4 regions of the Lactobacillus sp. wkB10 genome follow, and region 4 is predicted to be linked to each of the others. Evidence: predicted binding sites of a transcription regulator. Region 4 holds the regulator's gene; each other region holds the start of a gene.
What was found. Region 4 encodes HrcA, which represses chaperone genes, less so after heat shock. Its sites were predicted from a motif close to TTAGCACTCNNNNNNNNNGAGTGCTAA; they were not measured.

Region 1 (5,840 bases), on a different contig from region 4:
CAGTTTCCAAGTATTCCATTGGTACATTCAAGAATTTGATGCGGTATGATCCTTCAACGTTATCTTCAAATGGCAGCCCATATAATTTATCATATTCATGATCTGGTGCATTAGACAATACAACGTAATCATTAAAGTCAACATCGCCCATGTATTTATGCAAAAATTCTAGTGGAGTTAAATCTTTGTCCAAATGATATTTCTTGTCATCATCACGGTATTCCAAGTCAAATTTCTTAGGTGGTTCTCCAACTGCAATTGCTGTTATTTGGTAAATTTCACTTAAGAATTTCTTACGGGCCTTTTCTATTTCATCATCTTTACCGTCTTGCTTTAATTTGCGTAAAACTAGAGCGTCTTTTTTCAGTTTATCGCCCAAAGCTTTACCTAAACCGGCAGTGTTATTGGTATTAAAACTTTCAGGCATTGCATAGGAAGGCACAACACCGTATTTTTCAATTAAAGCGGCACCCATGTGGAATTGACCCCCGTCTCCGCCAGCACTGTCTAAATATGCTTTTACGGTACGGGAATCAAGTGGTTCATCAGCAGTATCTAAAATATTGTCATAAAAAATATTTGCCCGTTCAACTTTGTCCCAGAAAAAGTTGTAACTTTGTGAGAAAGTAAAATTCTTGCAGTGATATTTTTTGCCAAAATAATGTCGTAAAATATTTAAGGTAGCAAATTCCCAGCAACGACCTGACTGGCGCTGGTTAGTAACATTTTCAGTATCCAGCTCTGTTGAAAATACCCGAGTCAATTCGCCTTGAACACGTTCATTGTAAGATGCTGCAAAAACACCGCTTTTTTGAGCAGCTCGTGCCACAACTTGATTTTGCGGCTTTTCATTAAAGTTTTTCGCAAACTCTTCTAGTTCTTGAACAGTTAGTTTGTGAGCCATAATATATATTCTCCTTTTTTAATCTATTTTTAAATTACCTTATATTTTAATCTAAAAGAAAAACGAGTTCAATAGCTGACCACGCTTTGGTTTTATAATCCTAAAACTTGTTTCTTCTTAGCCGAAAATTCTTCTTCAGTCAATATCCCCTCATCAACTAACTCTTTTAATTGCTTTAATTCTGCGATCATATCTTGGGTACTATCTGTTGTATTTTGTACTGGAACATTTTGAATACTTTGTTGGTAATTCTTTGACATGCTTTTAATAGTATCTGCTAAAATTGGTGCAGCAGTTTTATCTAAATCGTTAAGAAAAATATTTGTTGCTCCATTAGTTATTTGAATGTCAGATAAGAAAAGTCGCGTTTTTATTGATACACCATTAATCATATTAAGTGGTATATCTGTAAAATCTCCCCCAATAAACATGTTCTTATTAATTATCATTACACGCATGTTTGTACAAATTATCAGTGCAGTATGATTATCGTAATTGCCACTAGCTGCATACTGGATACTCTCACCGCCTGCAATATCAATATTATCTGACAGGGCTCTTAATTCTTTATTGTTAAACCAAAAATCAAAAACTTTCTTATCAATTAATTGTTTTTTAATTTCATCTGGTATGTTCAATTTATTTATTTTTTTAGCAGCACTCGAAGCTCGATTTTCTATGTATATGTCATTATTTTTGCTCAATTTATACTCCTCCTAAGGAAAAATTGCCCTAGGTTTAACGTCACTGGCTGTGGTGGACTGGTCAGCTATTATTTGAGATTAATGACTAATAATCTTGAAATTGGAAAAGAGTAGAAGAAAGAGTTAAGCCTAAACTTTAGCAGTCCTAGTATTAACAATAACAAAGGTGCAAAATTTTAAATATTAAATTTTACTGATATTATTAGATTAAAACTATTGCAAATAGATATCAATTGTCTTTGCGAATTTTAAATACTATATAAAAGAACCTATAGATGGAAATGCAAAAATAATATTTAAAATGATAGGTTCTGTTAATAATCCTGAAATTTTAAACGAAATATAGTCTCAAAACTCTATTACTTAATCTGCTGCTAAAGAAAAATCTAAAAAGCAACTGGAAACAAAATAAGCCATCCAGACTTTGATCTGGATAGCTTATTTTGGTGCTTCTGACATGTTTTATTTTAAAAACAGTTCAGACAAGTTTAAATAGACTTTCTGTTATTTCAGTGAGTTAATATACTTTGATAATTTGAAGACAATTAGTCAATTTGGATTGAGTTATCGCTTGCGCCAGCTTGTTGCTTTGGCAGGGTAATTGTCAATACACCGTTATCGTATTTGGCATGAATATCACTTGCAACTACGTTTGGTAATCTGAAGCTGCGTGAAATGTGACCTTCACTTCTTTCACGGTGAATAATGCTGTTATCCTTGGACATATCTTTAAATGACTTTCTTGAACCTGATACACTTAAAATACCATTATTGTAATTTAGGTGAATTTTATCCTTGTCCATTCCAGGCATGTCAACTTTGATTACATATTCTTTGTCGTTTTCAACAACATCTGATTGCATTAATTTTGCTACTTCATTATCATCGAAAAATTTTCTTGGAAGATCAAACCAATCGTTCATCGCATCGAATAAATCATTGTGCCGATTCATCATATCATTTGCCATAGTAAAAAACTTCCTTTCAAAATTTATATATTTGTAACAGAAGACTTTCATTTCTTCCTTACAATTATTATTATAGTATGCAGATTCATAAAAAGGAAATATTTAGCACTATTATTTTTAGAGTGCTAATTTATAAAAACTAAAACCTCCATAACAGTAATTATAGCTTGTGGATAATATTGAAAAGAAAAAATTAGGAGAGAATATTTTGGTTTATTATCAAAAAATGACGCCTCAAGGCTATCAAAAAATTAAAGATGAGATTGCTGATTTGAAAAAGGATAGACCTAGAAGAATTAAAATTTTGCAGGAAGCACGCTCTTTGGGTGACTTGTCTGAAAATACTGAATATACAGAGGCAAAACGTGATTTAGGACACCTTCAGAGTCGTTTGCGCTATTTGGAAAAGCAGTTGAAATATGCAGAAATTATTGAAAAAACAGCTGACGGCAAGGTAGATCTGGGCAAAACGGTCACATTAAAATTTGATGATGATGCAGAAACTGAGATTTACCAAGTTGTTGGACGAATGGAGGCAGATATCAGTGCTGGTAAAATAGCTTTCGACTCGCCATTAGGTCAGGCTATCATGAAAAAGAAAGTTGGCAAAACTGTTAAAGTAGAGGCTCCGGCAGGGGAATATCAGGTAACGATTGAAGCAATTGAATAATTTTTCACTTGATTATTCGAACTGGTGTTTGTATAATTTATTTTAGCGAACATAAGTTTGCATTAGGAAGTGAAAGCAATGTATGATTATCGTTATGAGCCCCATCGTTTAATTTTTATGATTGATAACAAATCATTCTTTGCCAGTTGTGAGGCACTTCAATTAGGTCTAAACCCAATGAAAGCTGTGTTAGCAGTTGTTTCGCATCAGCCACATACAAATTACGGCTCGGGGCTAATTATGGCAGCCTCACCTTTAGCGAAGAAAAAATATGGGCTAACTAATGTTATGAGGGTACGTGATTTACCTACGAAAAAAGAAGCGCCAGACCTAATTTTGGCAGACCCGCATATGAATTTGTATATTAAACGTAGCATGCAGGTATTAAAAATTTTTCAGAAATATGCATCAGATGAAGATATCCATGTTTACTCAATTGATGAAAGTATGATTGATATGACCAAGTCTTGGCGTTTGTTTGGGGATGATCCTTATCTGGTTGCTCGCAAAATTCAGGTAGAAATAAAAAATAAGATTGGTCTTTATACTACTTGCGGAATAGGAGAGAATCCACTGCTAGCTAAACTAGCTATGGACATTTCTGCTAAACATCGGTGTTCGATGATTGATTATTGGCATTATATTGATGTCCCCGATACAATTTGGCAAATTAAAGATATGGAAGAAGTTTGGGGGATTGGCAAGAGAACAGCTGCACGTTTGCGCCACCTGCATATTAATAATATGTATGAATTGGCTCATACTGATCCGGCAATTTTAAAAAATGAGTTTGGCGTGATCGGCGAACAGCTATTTGCGATTAGCTGGGGAGTTGATCGCAGCATTATTAGTGAAAAATATTTTCCCATAATGAAAAATTACGGCAATTCACAGATTTTAAACCGTGATTATACGAATCAGCGAGAAATAGAAATAGTTTTACGTGAAATTGGCGAGCAGGTGGGTGCCAGAATAAGGGCACACCGTTTACAAGCAAGCTGTATAAGCTTGTTTGTTGGCTTTTCTAAGTACGAACAAGATGGCAGTCGCAAGGGCTTTAATGTGCAGCAAAAAATTTGCCCTACTAATGATAATGATTTATTAGTTGAAGAAATACTGGCTCTTTTCCGTAAAAACTGGCATGGAGAAACGGTCCGAGCATTAGGAGTCAATTGTAGTCGCTTAGAACCTGATAATTGCCAGCAATTAACTTTTTTTGTTTCGGCCACTGAACAGATAAAAAAACGTACTATAAATATAACTGTTGACAAAATCAGGAAAAAATATGGTTTTACCAGTTTAGTCAAAGCCTCAAGTTTGTCTAAGGGCGCTACGGCAATAAGGCGCAGCAGTTTAGTTGGTGGACATAATGGTGGAAATGCATATGAATGATTTTGATAAAGTAGTTCAAGACTTTTTTAAGAATTACCAAGATCGCAAAATGAAAAAGTGGCAGGGTTTCTTTTTGAGCGATCATACTATGGCAATTAATAAAGATAAACAAAAGCGCAGCGTGAAGCATCCCGTTAAAGATACTATGAGTATAGAAGAAATTAGCTTGCAGCTGCTTAAAGCATATGGCAATCACCGCATGGTACATCTGCAGGTTAAAGTTATGAACAGTGATAATCAATTACCAGCTGATATCTGCGGCTTTGTCAATGGTTATAGTGAAGACGGCATTATTGTTGACGGACAAAAAATTGCTTTAGAAGATATAAATAATATCAGTGTAGATTAAGAAAAATTACCTTGATATTTTATATAGATATCTTTTTTTGCTATAATATGGAACTTGTAAGGTACATAATAGTATAGAGGTAATTTTTGTGAATACACCAGCATCAAGGCAAGGCAACATAATACGCTATCTTATTTATTTTATTAGCTATTTGATGGTTGCCGGGGTGATTAAGTTAGTTACTGCTAATTCACCAATTCATATTTGGGATCTAATTTTATTTGCAACTATCTCATTAATGGTTTCACTGTTTTTTATTTATCGCTTTAATAGGGAACAACGCTTTTTTGATCGTAGTTTTGCGGGATCTTGGCTTAGCAATTTTGGCTTGATCATTGGTTTGACTGCTGTGGTAACAGCATTGCGTATCAGTGTTTCCTGGTTGCAGTCCTACGGCAGACTTAAATTATATAATTTTCAAATTGCATATTTGCATCATGAAGCAACAGTAACCTACTGGTTTTTAGTAGTTGCAATTGGTATCGTTTTACCAATACTACAAGAATTTTTAATTACCGGTTTTTTATTCAATTATGCTTTTAGGAGCAATACTGTTTTAACTGCAATTCTAGGAATATTGACTTCAGGGATTCTGTTTAGTTTACTTAATTGGCAAAACTCACTGCCACTATTATTAATTAATATAATTTTTGGAGCACTTTTTGCTTGGTCATACCTTTATACGCAAACCTTATGGATGCCGATCTATTTAGCAATTTTAAATGGGGTTCTCCTAATGATTATGACTTAAGTATTGAAATTAAAATAAGAGTCAGGAAAAATTTCCTGACTCTTATTTTTTACTTGTAATATTTATTAAAAGTCACTCTTTTTGACGTATTGTTTTTTCCCT
Region 2 (5,840 bases), on a different contig from region 4:
TTGTTTTATGACGGTCCCAAACTGTATCGATTACAGTTTTACCTGGATCAAGCCCTTGCAGTTCTTGATCATAGTAGCCGATGTCTAACGAAGCTCCATATTTGATTGAACCTTTTTTCGGTTTTAACTCCTTCATAACGGTTTTTAGTAAAGTTGATTTACCAATACCATTTTGACCAATAACGGCTACACGGTCACCTTTATTAATTTGCAGAGAAATACCGTGAACCATTGTTTTTGTGGGATAGCCAATAGTTAAATTACGTAAAATTAGCACTTCTTTACCGGATGGCCGCTCGCTTTGAAAATTAATTCTGACTTTGTTTTTGTGCTTGGGCGGACTAATTCGTTCCATTTTTTCCAGTTGCTTGCGCCGACTTTGTGCTCTCTTAGTAGTTTTAGCTCTTACGATATTTTTTTGAATAAATTCTTCGTCTTTTTTGATTTTTTCTTGCTGCTTTTCGTATGCTTCTTCTTGTTGACGGTCACGTAATTGACGTTCAGCGACGTAGGCAGAATAATTTCCTTTAAACACAGTTAATTTGCCAAATTGTAATTCAAAAATCTGTGTTGCTAAATTATCCAAAAAATATTGATCATGGGAAACTACCAAAATAGCACCAGAATAGTTTTTAAGATAGCTTTCAAGCCAGTCTAGTGTGTCTAAATCCAGATAGTTGGTAGGTTCATCAAGCAGTAATAATGGAGGTTTGCGCAATAACAACTTAACAAAAGAAAGCCGCGTTTTTTCTCCCCCAGAAAGGCTGCCAACATTTTTAGTCCAAGTTGCTTCAGGAAAATTAAATCCGTTCAAAATACTTTTGATATCGGCCTGGTAGGTGTATCCACCTTGTTGTTCGAAGCTGTATTGCAACTGGTCATATTGTTTTAGCAGGTCCTTTTTTTGCGGATTTGCAGACATTTCTTCTTGTAAATCCCTTATCTTTTTACCCATATTAATTAGGGGAGTAAAAACAGACAGCATTTCATCCCAAATAGTTTTATTTTCATTTAAATCATTTTCTTGAGCAATATAGCCAACATCTATATTTTTATTGATTGTAAAGTCACCATGTGTGGCTTCTTCTTCGCCGGTCATAATTTTAAGCAAAGTTGTTTTACCGACACCATTGGGTCCAATGAGACCTATTCTTGCATTTGAGTCAATTGAAAAATTGACGTTTTTAAATAATGTGTTGGCACCGAATTGTTTTTCTAAATCGTGTCCTTGAGCAATTATCATAATTTTTCACCTAGAAACCATTTTAGCATACGTAGCAAAATTCTTGTGGGAGAGTTTGATTGATAAATATAGGAAATAAATGTAAAAAAGAAGCATTTTTTAATTAAAAGAGTAAAAAAATAAATTTCTATTATCAAACCTGTTACTATTATGCTAAAATTTGATAGATTGTGAAAAAAATGTTTGCAAATGGCGCAAATTTATAGATAAAATAGTAGTGATTGCTGAAAAATTCACAAAACAAAATATATACTTAATCAAGTTGGAGGCTTTTTAAATGGAAAAAATCAAAATACCCACGGCTACGGCTAAAAGATTGCCGCTATATTACCGCTACCTGATAATTTTAAATGAGGCTGGTAAAGAAAAGGTATCCTCAACTGAATTATCTGAGGCTGTTCAAGTAGATAGTGCTTCAATCAGACGTGATTTTTCATACTTTGGTGCATTGGGAAAACGTGGTTATGGTTATGATGTAAAAAGTTTGCTTTCCTTTTTTAAAAAGATTTTAAATCAAGATACTTTAACAAATGTTGCCCTGGTTGGCGTTGGTAATTTAGGCCATGCTTTATTAAACTATAATTTCAAACGCACAAACAATATTCGTATTTCATGTGCTTTTGATATTGATGATAAAATTACAGGCAAGATTCTCAGTGGTGTCCCTGTTTATGACATGAGTGAACTAAAAAAACAGCTTAGTGACCAACAGATTTCTATTGCAATTTTGACTGTTCCTTCCACGACAGCACAAAGGACAGCTGATGATATGGTTGAAGCTGGTATTCGAGGAATTATGAATTTCACGCCAATTCGTTTGTCTGCTCCAAGTGGTATTAGAATTCAGAACGTTGATTTAGCAACGGAATTACAAACTCTAATTTACTTCCTTGACTCAGATAAGAAAAAGTAGGCATAAAAATACGATTAGCACTTTTTTACTCAAAGTGCTAATTTTTTCTTGCATTTTTTATGAAAAGGGGTTATTATCATAAATGTAAGTTAGCACTTGATGAATAAGAGTGCTAATGACACGTAAAGATAGATTAATAATTTAATTTTAGGAGGGACAAACGTGTTACAACCAATTGGTGATCGCGTGATCGTTAAAGTTAAAGAAGAAGAAGAGAAAACTGTAGGCGGAATCGTCCTGGCTTCTAATGCTAAACAAAAGCCAACAGAAGGTGAAGTTGTTGCTGTTGGTGAAGGTAGTTATGCCGAAAATGGCAGTAAAATTCCTATGACTGTCAAAAAGGGTGACGTTGTTTTATATGACAAATATTCAGGCACTGATGTCAAATACGATGACGAAAAGTATTTAGTCCTTCATGAAAAAGATATTTTAGCAATTGTTAAGTAATTAAGGAGCGCATAAAAATATGGCAAAAGAAATTAAATTTTCAGAAAAAGCAAGACGTTCCCTGTTAAAGGGCGTTGACAAATTAGCTGATACTGTTAAAGCAACTATTGGTCCTAAGGGCAGAAATGTTGTTTTGGAGCAATCATATGGCAACCCGGACATTACTAATGATGGTGTGACAATTGCAAAGGCAATTGAATTAAAAGACCACTATGAGAATATGGGTGCTAAGTTAGTTGCCGAAGCAGCACAAAAGACTAATGACATAGCTGGTGACGGTACAACTACTGCTGTTGTTTTAACTCAAGCAATTATTCGTGAAGGTATGAAGAACGTGACTGCTGGTGCTAACCCTGTAGGAGTTCGCCGCGGTATTGAAAAAGCTACTAAAGCCGTAGTTAAAGAATTACATAAGATTAGTCATACTGTTTCTTCAAAAGACCAAATTGCTCAAGTAGCTTCAGTATCTTCAGCTTCAAAAGAAGTTGGCGACCTGATCGCTGACGCAATGGAAAAAGTTGGTAATGATGGTGTTATTACTATTGAAGATTCACGTGGTATTGAAACCGAATTATCAGTAGTCGAAGGTATGCAATTTGACCGTGGCTACCTTTCACAATACATGGTAACTGATAATGACAAGATGGAAGCAGATCTTGACAATCCATACATTTTAATCACTGATAAGAAGATTTCTAACATTCAAGACATTTTGCCATTGTTACAAGAAATTGTGCAACAAGGCAAATCATTGCTGATTATTGCAGATGATGTTTCTGGTGAAGCATTACCAACTTTGGTTTTGAACAAGATTCGTGGTACCTTTAACGTTGTTGCTGTTAAAGCTCCTGGTTTTGGTGATCGTCGTAAAGAACAATTGCAAGATATTGCCGCTTTAACTGGTGGTACAGTAATTACTGATGACTTAGGTCTTGAATTGAAGGACACTAAGATTGATCAGTTAGGTCAAGCTCGTCGCATAACTGTAACTAAGGATTCAACTACTATTGTTGATGGTTCTGGTTCTGATGAAGCAATTAAAGACCGTGAAGATTCAATTAGAAAGCAAATTGAAGAGACTACCTCTGACTTCGATAAGAAGAAATTGCAAGAACGTCTAGCTAAATTAACAGGTGGTGTCGCTGTTATTCATGTTGGTGCTGCTACTGAAACTGAATTGAAAGAACGCAGATACCGCATTGAAGATGCTTTGAACTCCACTCGTGCAGCCGTTGACGAAGGTTATGTTGCCGGTGGTGGTACAGCATTAGTAGACGTTAAGGATGCTGTTAAGGATCTTAAAGGTGATAATGCTGACGAACAAACTGGTATCAACATTGTTTTAGAGGCATTGACTGCTCCAGTCCGTCAAATTGCTGACAACGCTGGTGAAGACGGCTCAGTTATCTTGAACAAACTTGAAGGACAAGATAACGAAGTTGGTTATAACGCAGCTAATGGCAAATGGGAAAACATGGTTAAAGCCGGAATTATTGACCCAACCAAGGTAACCCGTACTGCTTTACAAAATGCTGCTTCAATTGCCGCTTTGCTCCTAACTACTGAAGCAGTTGTTGCCGAGATACCAGAAGATAAACCTGCTGCTGATCCAAATGCTTCAGGTGCTGGCAATCCAGGTGTGATGTAATTTAGTTTTTATTAGTTAATTAATAAATCCTACTAGCAATCCTGTGGGGCTTGCTAGTGGGATTTTTTGTTACAATTCATTTTTAGTTTATCTTGGTTAAGATTATTCACTAGAAAGGAACATTAGTGGAATATTTAAGTTTGTTGGGTATTGTTGTTATAGTGTTAGGGTTTGCCTTGGGGCTTGATACAATAGCTGTAGTCGTAATTTCTGCTTTAGTTACGGCATTAGTTTCAGGAATAGATTTTACCTCATTTTTGACAATTCTAGGTAAAGGATTTATGGATAACAGAATGGTTTCTCTTTTCTTTCTCACTTTACCAACTATTGGAATTTTAGAAAGACATGGTTTAAAACAAGCCGCTGTTAATTTAATTAAAAAAATGAAAAAACTGACACCTGGTCGTATATTCGATATTTATCAGGCCATTCGTGAAATTGCCGGTGCCTTTGGTATTTCATTACAAGGACACGTCCAGTTTATTGCGCCATTGATTAATCCAATGGCGCAAGCGGCCGGTAAGGTTAATAGCGAATTGACACCTCTAGAAGTAGACCAAATTAAAGGAAGAGCTGCTGCAACAGAAAATTTTGGTAATTTCTTTGCGCAAAACCTGTTTGTAGCTTCCTCAAGTGTTTTACTTATTGCAAGTACAATGAAATCGCTCGGTCATCCTGTAGATCCATCTGGAATAGTTTTATATACCTTCCCAGTTGCAATTATTAGCTATATTTTATGCTTGTTCTACAATCACGCATTTGACCAAAAGCTAATGAAGAAGAAAGAAAAATAGGAGAAATAATGGAAACTTTAATTAATAATATTTTACTTGCATTCTATATTTTAATTGGCCTTTTTTTCCTCGCTGCTGCTATTGAATCTTGGCGTGATCAATCTAATCCAGTCCGCTGGGGTACTGGAACGTTTTGGCTTTTGTTTGCTGTGCTTTTCTGTGCTGGACAGTGGTTGCCAAATGCAATTAATGGTGGCATTATCCTGATCATTGCTTTATTATCTTTGTTTAAACAAGTGCGTGTAGGACACATAAAGGATTTAGATGAAAAAGTTGCTCAAAAAACGGTTAAACGCATTGGCAACTGGATTTTCTTACCAAGTATACTGCTGGCAGTTTTAGCTTTGGTCATAGCCCAATTTACTGATTTAGGTGGTCAAGTAGGTATCGGTGTAGCAGCTATTGTTTCACTTGTTGTTGCACAAATTTTGACTAAATCGAATACCAAAGTAGTCTACGAAGATACACAAAGAATGGTGCGTTCTGTCGGCTCTGCCGGAATTTTACCACAATTACTCGCTACTTTGGGTGTGGTATTTACAGCTTCAGGTGTAGGACAAGTGACTGCCAAGGCTATTTCTGGTCTTTTTCCTATTGGAAACCACTTATTAGGAGTTGCGCTTTATTGTATTGCTATGGCATTATTTACAGCAATTATGGGTAATGCATTTGCTGCTTTTGCTGTTATTACAGCAGGGATTGGTATACCTTTCGTTGTGGCTCAAGGTGGTTCACCGATTGTAGTTGCGGCACTGGGAATGACATCTGGGTATTGTGGCACACTGCTTACTCCAA
Region 3 (5,840 bases), on a different contig from region 4:
TTTTTAAACCAGCTTTTTTTATTTATCGATATGGATTTCAATTACATGTTGGCTTTCATCAATTGTCAACTTATATATAGGATCTTTTTCCTGAATAAGTCGTTTAATGACAAAATCTGTTTCGTCCTTGCGTACACGGCGATTGTGGTTTTCCAAGACAATTCCGATCGCTTTATCACTTTCGGTGTAGATAACGGAAGTATTGCCTAGAGAGTAAACTTTGACGTAATTTACGTTAGTCGTATTTAGTTGACTATGAACTAGGTCCTTATAACTATTGGTTACATCTATTAAATGCATGGATTTCACCCGTTTCTTCTAGTAGCTCTTTTTTATTTTAGTATACAACTAATCTAAACTTTTTTCTTTAGTAAAAAGCATGATTATCATAATTTACAATAACCATGCTTAATAAGAATTGACTTAGTTAGTAATTATCACTGCTGTTTTCTGAATTTACAACATTTTCATTTTCGCTTATGACAATTTTGTTGTCAGAAACATTTGCTAGTAAGTTCTTTGCTGCAGGGTGGTCAAGCTTATAGTCAGCAACTTTATCTTCAATTTCTTCCTGAATAGTTCTGCGCAGAGGTCTTGCTCCCATAGCAGGATTATAGCCTTCTTCAACAAGTTTCTTCTTGGCATCGTCGCTAACAGTAATCTGTAAGCCCTGATTTTTAACCATATTGTTTACATCGTCAAGCATCAAATTAACAATCTTAATCAGATCATCTTTAGTTAATTCATTGAATTCAATTACATCATCTAAACGGTTTAAAAATTCTGGTTTGAAGAATTGACTCATTGAACTTCTGGCAGAATCCGGCTTATCCTTAGAATTTTCTGCTGCGAAACCAACACTGGTATTCTTAATTCCCTGACCAGCATTAGAGGTCATGATAATAATTGTGTCTTTGAATGATACTGTTCTACCTTGAGAATCGGTCAAACGACCGTCATCGAGGATTTGTAAAAATAGATTCATAACAGCTGGGTCAGCCTTTTCAATCTCATCAAGCAATATCAAACTGTATGGGTGTCTTCTAACTCGTTCGGTCAATTGACCGGCTTCTTCATAACCCACATAACCAGGTGCAGACCCGATAAGCTTAGAGACTGAATATGATTCCATATATTCTGACATATCAAAACGAATCAAAGCATTCTCTGAGCCAAACATTTGTCTTGCTAATTGTTTAGCTAGTTCAGTTTTACCGACTCCAGTTGGTCCAACAAATAAGAAAGAGCCTATTGGACGACCAGATTTGTTAAAGCCAATTCTGTTACGCCTAATTGCCCGAGCCAGTTTATCAACAGCCTTGTCTTGGCCAATGACGTGAGCTTTCAGGTTTGGTGCCAGATTTTGCAGCTGGTTTTCTTCCTGCTTTTGCAAATCGCCCACAGGAATGCCAGTTTTTTCTTCAACAATCTTATTCATAATCTTGCTGGTAATAATAGGAGATTTGTCTGGATCGACTTTTTGATCCTTCATCTTATTATATTTTTCAATTTGATCGCGGTAGTATGCAGCTTTTTCATAGTCTTCGTTCTTTAAAGATTCTTGTTTTAATTTTTGTGCTGCATCAATCCGTTCCTTCATTTTATCTTTATCAACGTACGGAATTGTCAGATTCATTCGTGAACCTGCTTCATCAAGCAAATCGATAGCCTTATCAGGTAAAAATCTGTCCTGGATATAACGCTCAGATAATTCAGCAGCAGCTTTTATGGCATCATCAGTAAAATGTACATGATGGTAGTCTTCATAACGCTTTTGGATACCTTTCAAAATCCGAATAGTTTCTGGAACTGACGGCTCTTTAACATCGACGGGCTGAAAGCGTCTTGCTAAAGCAGAATCTTTTTCAATTTCACGATATTCTTTTAATGTAGTAGCACCGACTAGTTGCAGATCACCACGGGCAAGAGCGGGTTTAATAATATTGCCTGCATCCATTCCGCCTTCAGCATTCCCCGCGCCAACAATTTCATGAATTTCATCAATAAATAGTATAATGTCATCATGATTTTCCACTTCTTTAAGAAGTCGCTGCATACGCTGTTCAAATTGGCCACGAATACCTGTACCTTGCACTAAAGAAACTACGTTTAATGATATTATTCTTTTATCTTGTAATTTGGCAGGAACCGAGCCATCAACAATTTGTTGAGCTAAGCCTTCAACCACAGCAGTTTTACCTACTCCGGCTTCACCAATTAAAACTGGGTTATTCTTTGTTCTGCGGTTTAAAATCTCAATGACGCGTGCAATTTCTTTATCACGCCCAATGACTGGGTCAATTTTGCCTTTTCTTGCTAATGCAGTTAGATCTGTACCATATTGATCTAAAAGTGAACGACTACCTCCGGTACCATTATTACCATTGTTAGGTCCACCATTATTCATTCTAGGGTCTCCTGGATTTCCAGCATTGCCATTATAGTTAAACAGGTCGCTGAAATCACCAAAGAAGCCATTATTGTCATTATTCATATTAATATTTCCTTGTTGTTTAAGTTGTTGATAACATTGTCCGCATAAATTAATTTCTCGACTTTGTCCATTAACTTTTGCAAATAAGTGAATGGAAGCTGGTCGTTTTTGACAGTTTTGACAAAGCATTGTATTACCGCCTTTCATATCAGTTTACTAAATTATATAATTAGCACTCGGAATAATCAAGTGCTAAAACTTGGATCTTATTATTTGTAAGTACGGTAAATATGCTAAAATACATGTAGGCAAAATCAAAAATATTGCTGAATTAATATAGGATAAAAGCGGTGGTAAATTTGGATTATCAAAAAATTCTTGAGCAGTTGGCAGATGGTGAACTAGATCATTATGAAGTTGATCCTCAAAACGCTTTTGAATTTCAATCTGCATTAAGGTCTTTTGGTAAGAGGCAAAACATAACGGGAAAGGCTTTGCGGGGTGGTAAAATAATTTATTCGCAGTCTAAGACTGGAGTTTAGTGATGTAAACTGTTACATTTATGTTGTCTAATTCACAAAAAAATGATAGTCTAAGTAAGCGAATAGGTATTTATTACCGTTTTGATTTTTTGAATTAAAAGGAGATATATATAATGGAAAAACGCGATTTTCATGTTGTTGCAGAAACAGGTATTCATGCTCGTCCAGCTACATTGCTAGTACAAGCTGCTTCTAAGTTTGGTTCAGATATCAACTTGGAATACAACGGTAAATCTGTTAACTTGAAGTCAATCATGGGTGTTATGTCACTCGGAGTTGGTAAAAATGCTGATGTTACGATCAGTGCTGATGGTGATGATGAAAAAGACGCAATTAATGCTATTTCTGAAACAATGAAAAAAGAGGGTTTAGCTGAATAATGACCAAGACATTAAAAGGAATTGCTGCAAGTGATGGTATTGCTGTAGCACCAGCCTATCTCTTGGTTGAACCTGATCTTTCATTTTCAAAAACTACAGTTAGCGATGTTGAAAGTGAATTAACACGGTATAAGAAGGCAATTTCAGTATCAACTGCTGAAGTTGAAAAAATCCGTGATAGCGCAAAGAAGAGTTTAGGTGAAGATGAAGCTCAGGTCTTTGAAGCTCATCTGATGATTTTAAACGATCCTGAATTTACTGGTGCCATCGAAAATGAAATCAAAGAGCAAAAAATTAACAGTGAAGCTGCACTTGATGAAACTGCTCAAAAGTTCATTACAATTTTTGAAGGCATGACTGATAATGAATACATGCAGCAACGTGCAGCTGATGTGCGAGACGTTTCTAAGAGAATTATGGCTCATTTATTGGGTAAAGAATTGCCTAATCCAGCATCAATTGATCACGAAGTAATTGTGGTAGCCCATGACTTAACCCCAAGTGACACTGCTCAATTAAACAAGAAGTTTGTTAAAGGTTTTGTAACTGACATTGGTGGTCGGACTGCTCACTCTGCTATTATGGCTCGTTCTCTTGAATTACCAGCCGTTGTTGGTACTGACTCGATCACAAAAGATGTTCAAAATGGTGATACGCTTGCTGTTGACGGTCTAAGCGGTGATGTTATCGTTAAGCCAACGGACAGCGAGATTGCAGACTATAAGCAAAAGAGTGCTGACTTCTTGAAGCAGAAAGCTGAATGGGAAAAGTTAAAGAATGAACCTTCAGTAACTGCAGATGGTAAAAAATTCACAATTGCAGCAAATATTGGTACGCCAAATGATATGCCGGGTGTGAATGACAATGGTGCTGAGGCTGTAGGCCTTTATAGAACTGAGTTCTTGTACATGGATTCAAAAGACTTTCCAACAGAAGATGAACAGTTTGAAGCCTATAAAGAAGTCCTTGAAGGCATGCATGGCAAGCAGGTTATTATTAGAACCATGGATATCGGTGGTGACAAGCACCTTGACTACTGGAACTTGCCAGAAGAAATGAACCCATTTTTGGGAGTGCGTGCAATTAGGCTTTCACTGCAAAATGAAGAAATTTTCCGTACTCAGCTTCGTGCCTTGTTACGTGCATCTGCTTATGGTAAATTAGGTATCATGTTCCCAATGATTGGTACCATTAATGAATTACGTAAAGCTAAAGCAATTTTAAATGAAGAAAAAGACAAGTTAGTTGAAAAGGGAGTTAAGATCGGTTCAGATTTGGAAGTTGGAATGATGATTGAGGTTCCAGCTGCTGCCGTTTTAGCCGACCAACTTGCAAAAGAAGTTGATTTCTTCTCAATTGGTACTAATGATTTAATCCAATATACAATGGCTGCTGATCGTGGTAATGATAACGTTTCTTACCTGTATCAACCAGCAAACCCATCTGTTTTACGTCTGATTAAACATACAATTGATGCAGCTCATGAAAATGGTATTTGGTGTGGCATGTGTGGTGAAGCTGCTGGAGACAGCACCATGTTCCCAATTCTGTTGTCAATGGGCTTAGACGAGTATTCAATGAGTGCTACCTCGATTTTACGAATCAGAAGTTTGATGAAGAAGCTTGACACTAATGACATCAAAGAATTAGCAAATAAAGCTTGCTATGTTTCAGAAACTGCTGAAGAAAACGAAAAATTAGTTAGCGATTTAATGAAAAAAGTAAATAAATAAATATTAATATTCAAAAAGGGTACATTCTTAAAGTTTTTGTATCCTTTTTTAATTTCTTTAATCTTTCTTGGCAAAAAGTTCACAGAATATTCACGTTTTGAACTTAACATAAGAATGTAATTAGTCATCAAAAACACTACTTACAAAAAAGAAGTAGTATGTTATAATAATTTAGAAAACAATTAAAAGGAGCGTGAAATATATGGTCAACTTATATATATCTCCGAGCTGTACATCATGTCGCAAAGCAAAGGCTTGGTTAAAGAAACACGATATTCCGTTTAAGGAAAGGAATATTTTTTCTGAGCCGCTGACAAAAGACGAACTTATGCAAATATTGCGAATGACTGAAAACGGTACGGAAGAAATTATTTCTACGCGTTCAAGAGCCTTTCAACAACTTAAAGTTAATCTTGATGATCTATCAATAGACCAACTGCTTGACTTAGTGGAAAAGAATCCTAGTTTATTAAGACGCCCAATCATTATGGATGATAGACGTTTGCAAGTTGGGTATAATGAAGATGAAATTCGTCGCTTTTTACCAAGAAAAGTACGTCGTCTTGAGCTTGAAGAAATGCAAAAGATAGCTGATTTATAAAATTCAGGTAAGTTTAAAATAAAAGCGTTAGTTTTTAAACTAACGCTTTTATTTTATTAGCAAAGTACGCTACAATAGAACAAAGAATCTGATGGAGGTGAGAACTCATGCAAGTAGATCATATAAACAATAATACGATTCGCGTGAGAA
Region 4 (5,840 bases):
AAAGAAAAGAACTACTTTTTTGGCAGTTCTTTTCTAATTTATTCAATTATAAACCCTTTACTTATCTGGGTCTACCTTATGAAACTCGCCTTCACCTGCAGAGCCACTACCTGAATTACCAGCTTGAGGTCCAGCCTGTCCTTGTGCACCTTGAGCCCCACCATTAGCTTGGTACAATTTGACTGCTAAGTCTTGGGCAACTTTGGACAATTCATCCTTCTTGGTCTTCATCTCATCCAAGTTGTTGTCCTTTTGAGCCTTCTTCAAAGCATCAAGTGCATCTTGAACTTTCTTAGTATCATCATCGGATACCTTGCCTTTGACATCCTTCAAAGTCTTTTCAGTTGAAAAGATTAATTGATCGACTTCATTACGAAGATCAACTTCTTCTTTCTTCTTCTTATCCTCTTCAGCATGCTCTTCAGCTTCTTTTTGCATCTTCTTAATTTCTTCGTCAGATAAACCAGACGAACTCTTGATGGTAATCTTTTGTTCTTTACCGGTACCCATATCTTTAGCAGAAACATTAACGATGCCGTTTTTATCAATATCGAAAGTAACTTGAATTTGAGGAACACCACGTGGAGCTGCAGGAATGTCTGTTAGTTCAAAACGACCTAGTGTTTTATCGTCAGCAGCCATTGGGCGCTCACCTTGTAAAACGTGAACATCAACAGCCGGTTGATTGTCTGCAGCAGTAGAGAAAATTTGACTCTTTGAAGTTGGAATTGTCGTATTCTTTTCAATTAACTTAGTAAATACGCCACCCATGGTCTCAATACCTAAGGAAAGAGGAGTAACATCAAGTAAAACTACGTCCTTCACATCACCAGAAATAACTCCACCTTGAATTGCCGCACCTAAAGCAACAGCTTCATCTGGGTTAATTGAGTGATCAGGCTCTTTACCGGCCCACTTCTTAACTGCATCCTGAACTGCAGGAATACGGGTTGAACCACCGTTTAAAATAACTTTATCAATGTCATTAACTGTTAATTCAGCATCTTTCAATGCATTGTCAAATGGAATTTTTGTTTTATCAACTAAATCAGCAGTTAATTCGTCAAATTTCGCTCTAGTTAAATCAGCTTCCAAATGTAATGGTCCAGATTCACCAGCAGAAATAAATGGTAATGAGATATGAGTTGAAGATACGCCAGATAAATCTTTCTTAGCTTTTTCAGCGGCATCCTTTAACCTTTGTAAAGCCATTTTATCTTTAGAAAGGTCAACACCATTTTCATCTTTAAAATTCTTGATCAGCCAATCAATAATTTTATTATCGAAGTCATCGCCACCAAGGTGAGTATCACCGTTAGTTGAAAGTACTTGGAAGACTCCGTCACCTAATTGCAAAACAGAAACATCAAAGGTACCACCACCAAGGTCATAAACCAGAACTTTTTCGTCTTCAGCATCTTTATCAAGGCCATAGGCAAGTGAAGATGCAGTTGGCTCGTTAATTATTCTCTTAACGTCTAAGCCTGCAATTTTACCGGCATCCTTAGTAGCTTGACGCTGAGCATCATTAAAGTATGCAGGAACTGTAATGACTGCTTCGGTAACCTTTTCACCAAGATAATCTTCAGAGAATTTCTTGATATATTGTAAAATCATAGCAGAAATTTCTTGAGGAGTGTATGCTTTATCACCAATTTTAACTTTATAATCTGCTTCACCCATGTGACGCTTAATAGAAGAAATAGTATTTGGGTTAGTAATAGCCTGTCTTTTTGCAACTTCACCGACTTGAATTTCTCCATCCTTAAAAGCAACTACTGAAGGTGTAGTACGGTTTCCTTCTGGATTGGTAATAATTTTTGGCTCTTTTCCTTCAAGAACAGCAACTGCTGAGTTGGTAGTTCCGAGGTCAATTCCGATAACTTTTGACATTGATATGCTTCCTTTCAATTATTGTGCTACAACAACCATCGCTGGTCTTAAAGTACGATCTTTGTACAAGTAACCTTTTTGCAAAACCCGCACAACATGATCTTTTTGATCTTCATTTTCAGCTTCAACTGTTTGGACAGCTTGGTGTAAATTAGGATCAAACTTTACACCTTCAGCAGTGATTTCACTGATTCCATGATCTTTCATGGCTTTAACCAATGAATCAAGTGTCATTTGCACTCCCTTTTTAAGCTGCTTTGATGCTTCATCATCAACCTTTGTTGCTAAAGCTCTTTCTAAATTATCCATTGCTGGCAAAACATCCTTAGCTAAAGATTGTGATTCATATTTAATAAGTTGCGCTCTTTCATTATTATAGCGATTTTGCATATTTTGCATTTCAGCTTGACTGCGCAAATACTTATCTTCTAAATCATCTTTTTCTTTTTGCAACTGGGTCAAATTGTGTTGCAGTTTGCTTTCCAAAGATTCGGACTTCTTTTTTTCGTTAGCCTTAGCTTGAGAATGCTTTTTAACTTCTTTTGATTCAGTTGATTCTTTTTGATCTTTTTTTGAATTTTTACTGTTAATTTCTTCTTTACTCACGGCTAACCTCCTTTATTTAAATCTACCATAATAATCAAGCAACTTTTTAGATAGCTCATTTCTGAAATATTCAAGCAATCCTATCACTTGAGAATACGGCATATTATCAGGGCCAAGTAAAGCAATTATGCCCTTTCCGTGAGAACCAACGCTGTACTCTGCCGTAAGCAGACTGTAATCCTTTAACAAATCATTTGATAACTCAGATCCTAGACTTACCCGAACTGGATATCTGTCACTTTTTAAGTTTTGCCTGTTATCCAAAATACTGGAAATTAAGTCATTATGCTCAATCATTTCATATAATGACCGCAAATTAGAAACGTCACTTAAAGAAATGTTATTGAGCAAATTAATCTGACCATCGACATACATTTGCTCGCTGGCAGCATCACTGATCACATCTTCAACCAAATCAATTAATTCAGACACATGAGCAGCTTTAAGCTTTTGTCCTAAAGTCTTCTTAAGAAACTCAGGCGTAACCTGATCTAGTGTCTTTCCTACTAATTCATCGTTAATCATACGAACGGCGCGTTCAATGTCATCACCATGAATATTGTATGGCAGGTTATAAACCTGATCATGAACATCACCATCACTGGTACCAAGAATAGCCATAATCTGTCTGCCAAATAAAGGCACTATACGAAATCCAGTAATAGTTAAATCACTATTTTCAGGCCCCTCCGCAAATGCAGTATAATTTGTAAGGTCAGACAAGATCTTAACAGCTTCCTGAACAATGTCGTTAACTTGATGAAACGGCTGATCAAGCTGATTAATAATTTTTTTATATACAGAAGATGAAATCTGTAAAGGCTCAACTAAATTGTCAAGATAGTAACGGTAGCCTTCTGTTGAAGGTACTCGACCACTTGACAAATGAGTTTTTTCAATCAAGCCTTTTTCTTCTAAAACCGCCATTTCGTTACGAATAGTTGCACTTGAAACTTTGATAGGCAACTGATTCATGACTGTTTTAGATCCAACAGGATCATGTGTCTGCGTAAAATCATTGATAATTGTTTTTAAAATTAATTCTTGACGTTCGGTCAACATAAATATCGCCCTCACTTTTAGCACTCAAACTTATTAGGTGCTAACAATTAATATGATACTAGCTTTTAGCAGAATGTCAAGTTGAGTGCTAACTTTTTTACAAAAAAAACGCTTATCCCTTTAAAATTAACCAATGCTGGTAAAATAGGCTTTAATTTCGGCCTCATCATCACTCATTTGTTTTTTTAATTCTTTTAAATTATCAAATTTAATTTCGCCACGGGTATACTTATACCATCTAATTACCATTTTTTCATCGTAAGCTTCCTGATCAAATCCAAATAAATTTGATTCAATATAAAGCTTTTTACCCTCATTAATAGTTACGTTATAGCCTACACTTGTCATAGAGTCATACCACTTACCTTTAATCTTGGTTTTAGTAGCGTATACTCCAATTTTAGGAACAACCTTGTCCTTGGACCAAACTAGATTTGCTGTAGGAAAGCCAAGCTTATGCCCATTACGTAAGCCATGACCGACATAACCGGACATAATGTACGGAAAACCTAGTAACTTAGCAGCTAATTCCATATTTCCACTTGTGATGGCTTTTTTTATTTCAGTAGAACCTATTTTTTGCCCATCATATGATTGTTTTGGAACATCAACAATAGCAAATCTTCCCTTAGCAAACTTAGGGAAATTTTTCATATTGGCAATTTCTTTCGGACCATATGTATAGTCAAAACCAGCTACTACTGTATCAGCATGCAGTTTGACAATAATCTTATCTACAAATTCCTGTGCAGTCAAGTTGCTAAATGCATCATTGAAATGCATCACAAGCAAAAAATCGACTTTCAGTTTCTGCATTTTATAAGCTTTTTCAGCTAATGTATCTATATAGCTGACTTCTTTATTTTGATATATTTCTTTAGGATGTCGGTCAAATGTCATCACTACTAATGGTAAATGCTTTTGAATTGCCTTTTCTTTTGCAATTTTGATTAATTCCTGATGACCACGATGTACACCGTCAAAGAATCCTAAAGCAAGGATTATTCTTTGAGGAATAATATTTTCCTTAAACGGGTATGTTAAATGGATAATTTCCATAATAAAACCTTCATTCACTCATTCATTTTGTAAAAGCATTAAATAAGGGCGATACATGGTACCATCTTTTTGATAAATTGCCTTAACTCTATTATTGTATCGTAATGCCACTTTTTTTGCATTCGTTTTCAAAGAAATCGTTGCACCATTTTTAACCTTCAACCACAGAGCTGTATCAATATCCTCATGAACATAACTAGTAAAAAAAGAGTCAATTGGTTGAAGCAATTCATTTACCATATTTGGATTTTCTATAATTTCTGCCAATTTAACAGCTTGATTAATATTAAAACCTGAGCTTGAAGTTCTTTGTAAATTTTTCATTACTGCCGGTACCCCAAGTTTTGTTCCCAAATCATTTATTAAAGAACGAACGTAGGTCCCTTTACTACATTCAATTTTAAAATCAAAAGTTTCTTGACAATTTTCTTCATCAAAATTTGGTTCATCAGTAAGATTATAGGAAAAAATTTCAACTTGTCGTTTTGGTCGCTCAACTTTAATACCCTGTCTTGCATATTCATATAAATGCTTGCCATTCACTCTGACGGCAGAATAAATGGGAGGTACTTGCTCTATACTGCCAACAAATTCATGCATAGCTTCTTGAATTTGAGTTCCTTGAATTTCATTAGTAATTTTTTTGAATTCTGTTTTTTTCCCACTGGTATCGTAACTATCAGTAGCAAAACCTAAAATTCCTTGCCCAACATAGCTCTTATTTTCCTTGTGCATCAATTCAATTAACTTTGTGGCCTGACCAATTGCAATTGGTAGCACTCCTGTAACGTCAGGATCAAGAGTACCTGCATGACCCATTTTTTTAATATGCAGAACTTTACGTAAATGATAGACAACATCGGCACTTGTCATGCCCTTATCCTTATTTATCACTAAAATACCATTTAACATTTTTATTACCTAACCATGAAAAAAGCGCCTCACAGCGCTTTTCTTAATTATTGCGATTTGCATCCTGCTTTTTTACTTCAGCAATTAACTGATCAATTTTACTACCATATTTAACTGAATTATCTCGTTTAAAAATTAACTCAGGAACTTTATAGACAGTTAGAACCTGTCCTAACAAATGTCTCATCATTCCCTTAGCTTTATTTAAACCAGCAGCAGCTTCTTCTTCTTTTTTAGAGTCCTCAGAAAGAATACTGTAATATACAGTAGCATATGATAAGTCATTTGTACATTCAACCGCCGTAATT

Region 1: the regulator HrcA is predicted to act here: its motif matches at 2,679-2,705, upstream of LACWKB10_RS01790 (Hsp20/alpha crystallin family protein).
Region 2: the regulator HrcA is predicted to act here: its motif matches at 2,246-2,272, upstream of groES (co-chaperone GroES).
Region 3: the regulator HrcA is predicted to act here: its motif matches at 2,664-2,690, upstream of LACWKB10_RS00640 (ATP-dependent Clp protease ATP-binding subunit).

The regions. Positions count from the first base shown of each region.
Region 1 is NZ_JRJB01000002.1:92,099-97,938, reverse strand. It holds gene LACWKB10_RS01800 (C1 family peptidase) at 1-904, opposite strand, end outside; gene LACWKB10_RS01795 (PH domain-containing protein) at 997-1,608, opposite strand; gene LACWKB10_RS01790 (Hsp20/alpha crystallin family protein) at 2,154-2,576, opposite strand; gene greA (transcription elongation factor GreA) at 2,785-3,246, shown strand; gene LACWKB10_RS01780 (Y-family DNA polymerase) at 3,325-4,638, shown strand; gene LACWKB10_RS01775 (hypothetical protein) at 4,631-4,987, shown strand; gene LACWKB10_RS01770 (CPBP family intramembrane glutamic endopeptidase) at 5,076-5,738, shown strand; gene LACWKB10_RS01765 (BspA family leucine-rich repeat surface protein) at 5,804-5,840, opposite strand, start outside.
Region 2 is NZ_JRJB01000008.1:13,708-19,547, reverse strand. It holds gene LACWKB10_RS06420 (ABC-F family ATP-binding cassette domain-containing protein) at 1-1,243, opposite strand, end outside; gene LACWKB10_RS06415 (redox-sensing transcriptional repressor Rex) at 1,521-2,156, shown strand; gene groES (co-chaperone GroES) at 2,319-2,603, shown strand; gene groL (chaperonin GroEL) at 2,623-4,251, shown strand; gene LACWKB10_RS06400 (DUF969 domain-containing protein) at 4,377-5,045, shown strand; gene LACWKB10_RS06395 (DUF979 domain-containing protein) at 5,054-5,840, shown strand, end outside.
Region 3 is NZ_JRJB01000001.1:128,111-133,950, forward strand. It holds gene LACWKB10_RS00635 (DUF1827 family protein) at 19-300, opposite strand; gene LACWKB10_RS00640 (ATP-dependent Clp protease ATP-binding subunit) at 428-2,623, opposite strand; gene LACWKB10_RS00645 (hypothetical protein) at 2,794-2,976, shown strand; gene LACWKB10_RS00650 (phosphocarrier protein HPr) at 3,090-3,356, shown strand; gene ptsP (phosphoenolpyruvate--protein phosphotransferase) at 3,356-5,089, shown strand; gene spxA (transcriptional regulator SpxA) at 5,292-5,690, shown strand; gene LACWKB10_RS00665 (adaptor protein MecA) at 5,798-5,840, shown strand, end outside.
Region 4 is NZ_JRJB01000006.1:21,878-27,717, reverse strand. It holds gene dnaK (molecular chaperone DnaK) at 58-1,893, opposite strand; gene grpE (nucleotide exchange factor GrpE) at 1,912-2,499, opposite strand; gene hrcA (heat-inducible transcriptional repressor HrcA) at 2,512-3,561, opposite strand; gene ribF (riboflavin biosynthesis protein RibF) at 3,688-4,620, opposite strand; gene truB (tRNA pseudouridine(55) synthase TruB) at 4,639-5,532, opposite strand; gene LACWKB10_RS04940 (ribosome-binding factor A) at 5,576-5,840, opposite strand, start outside.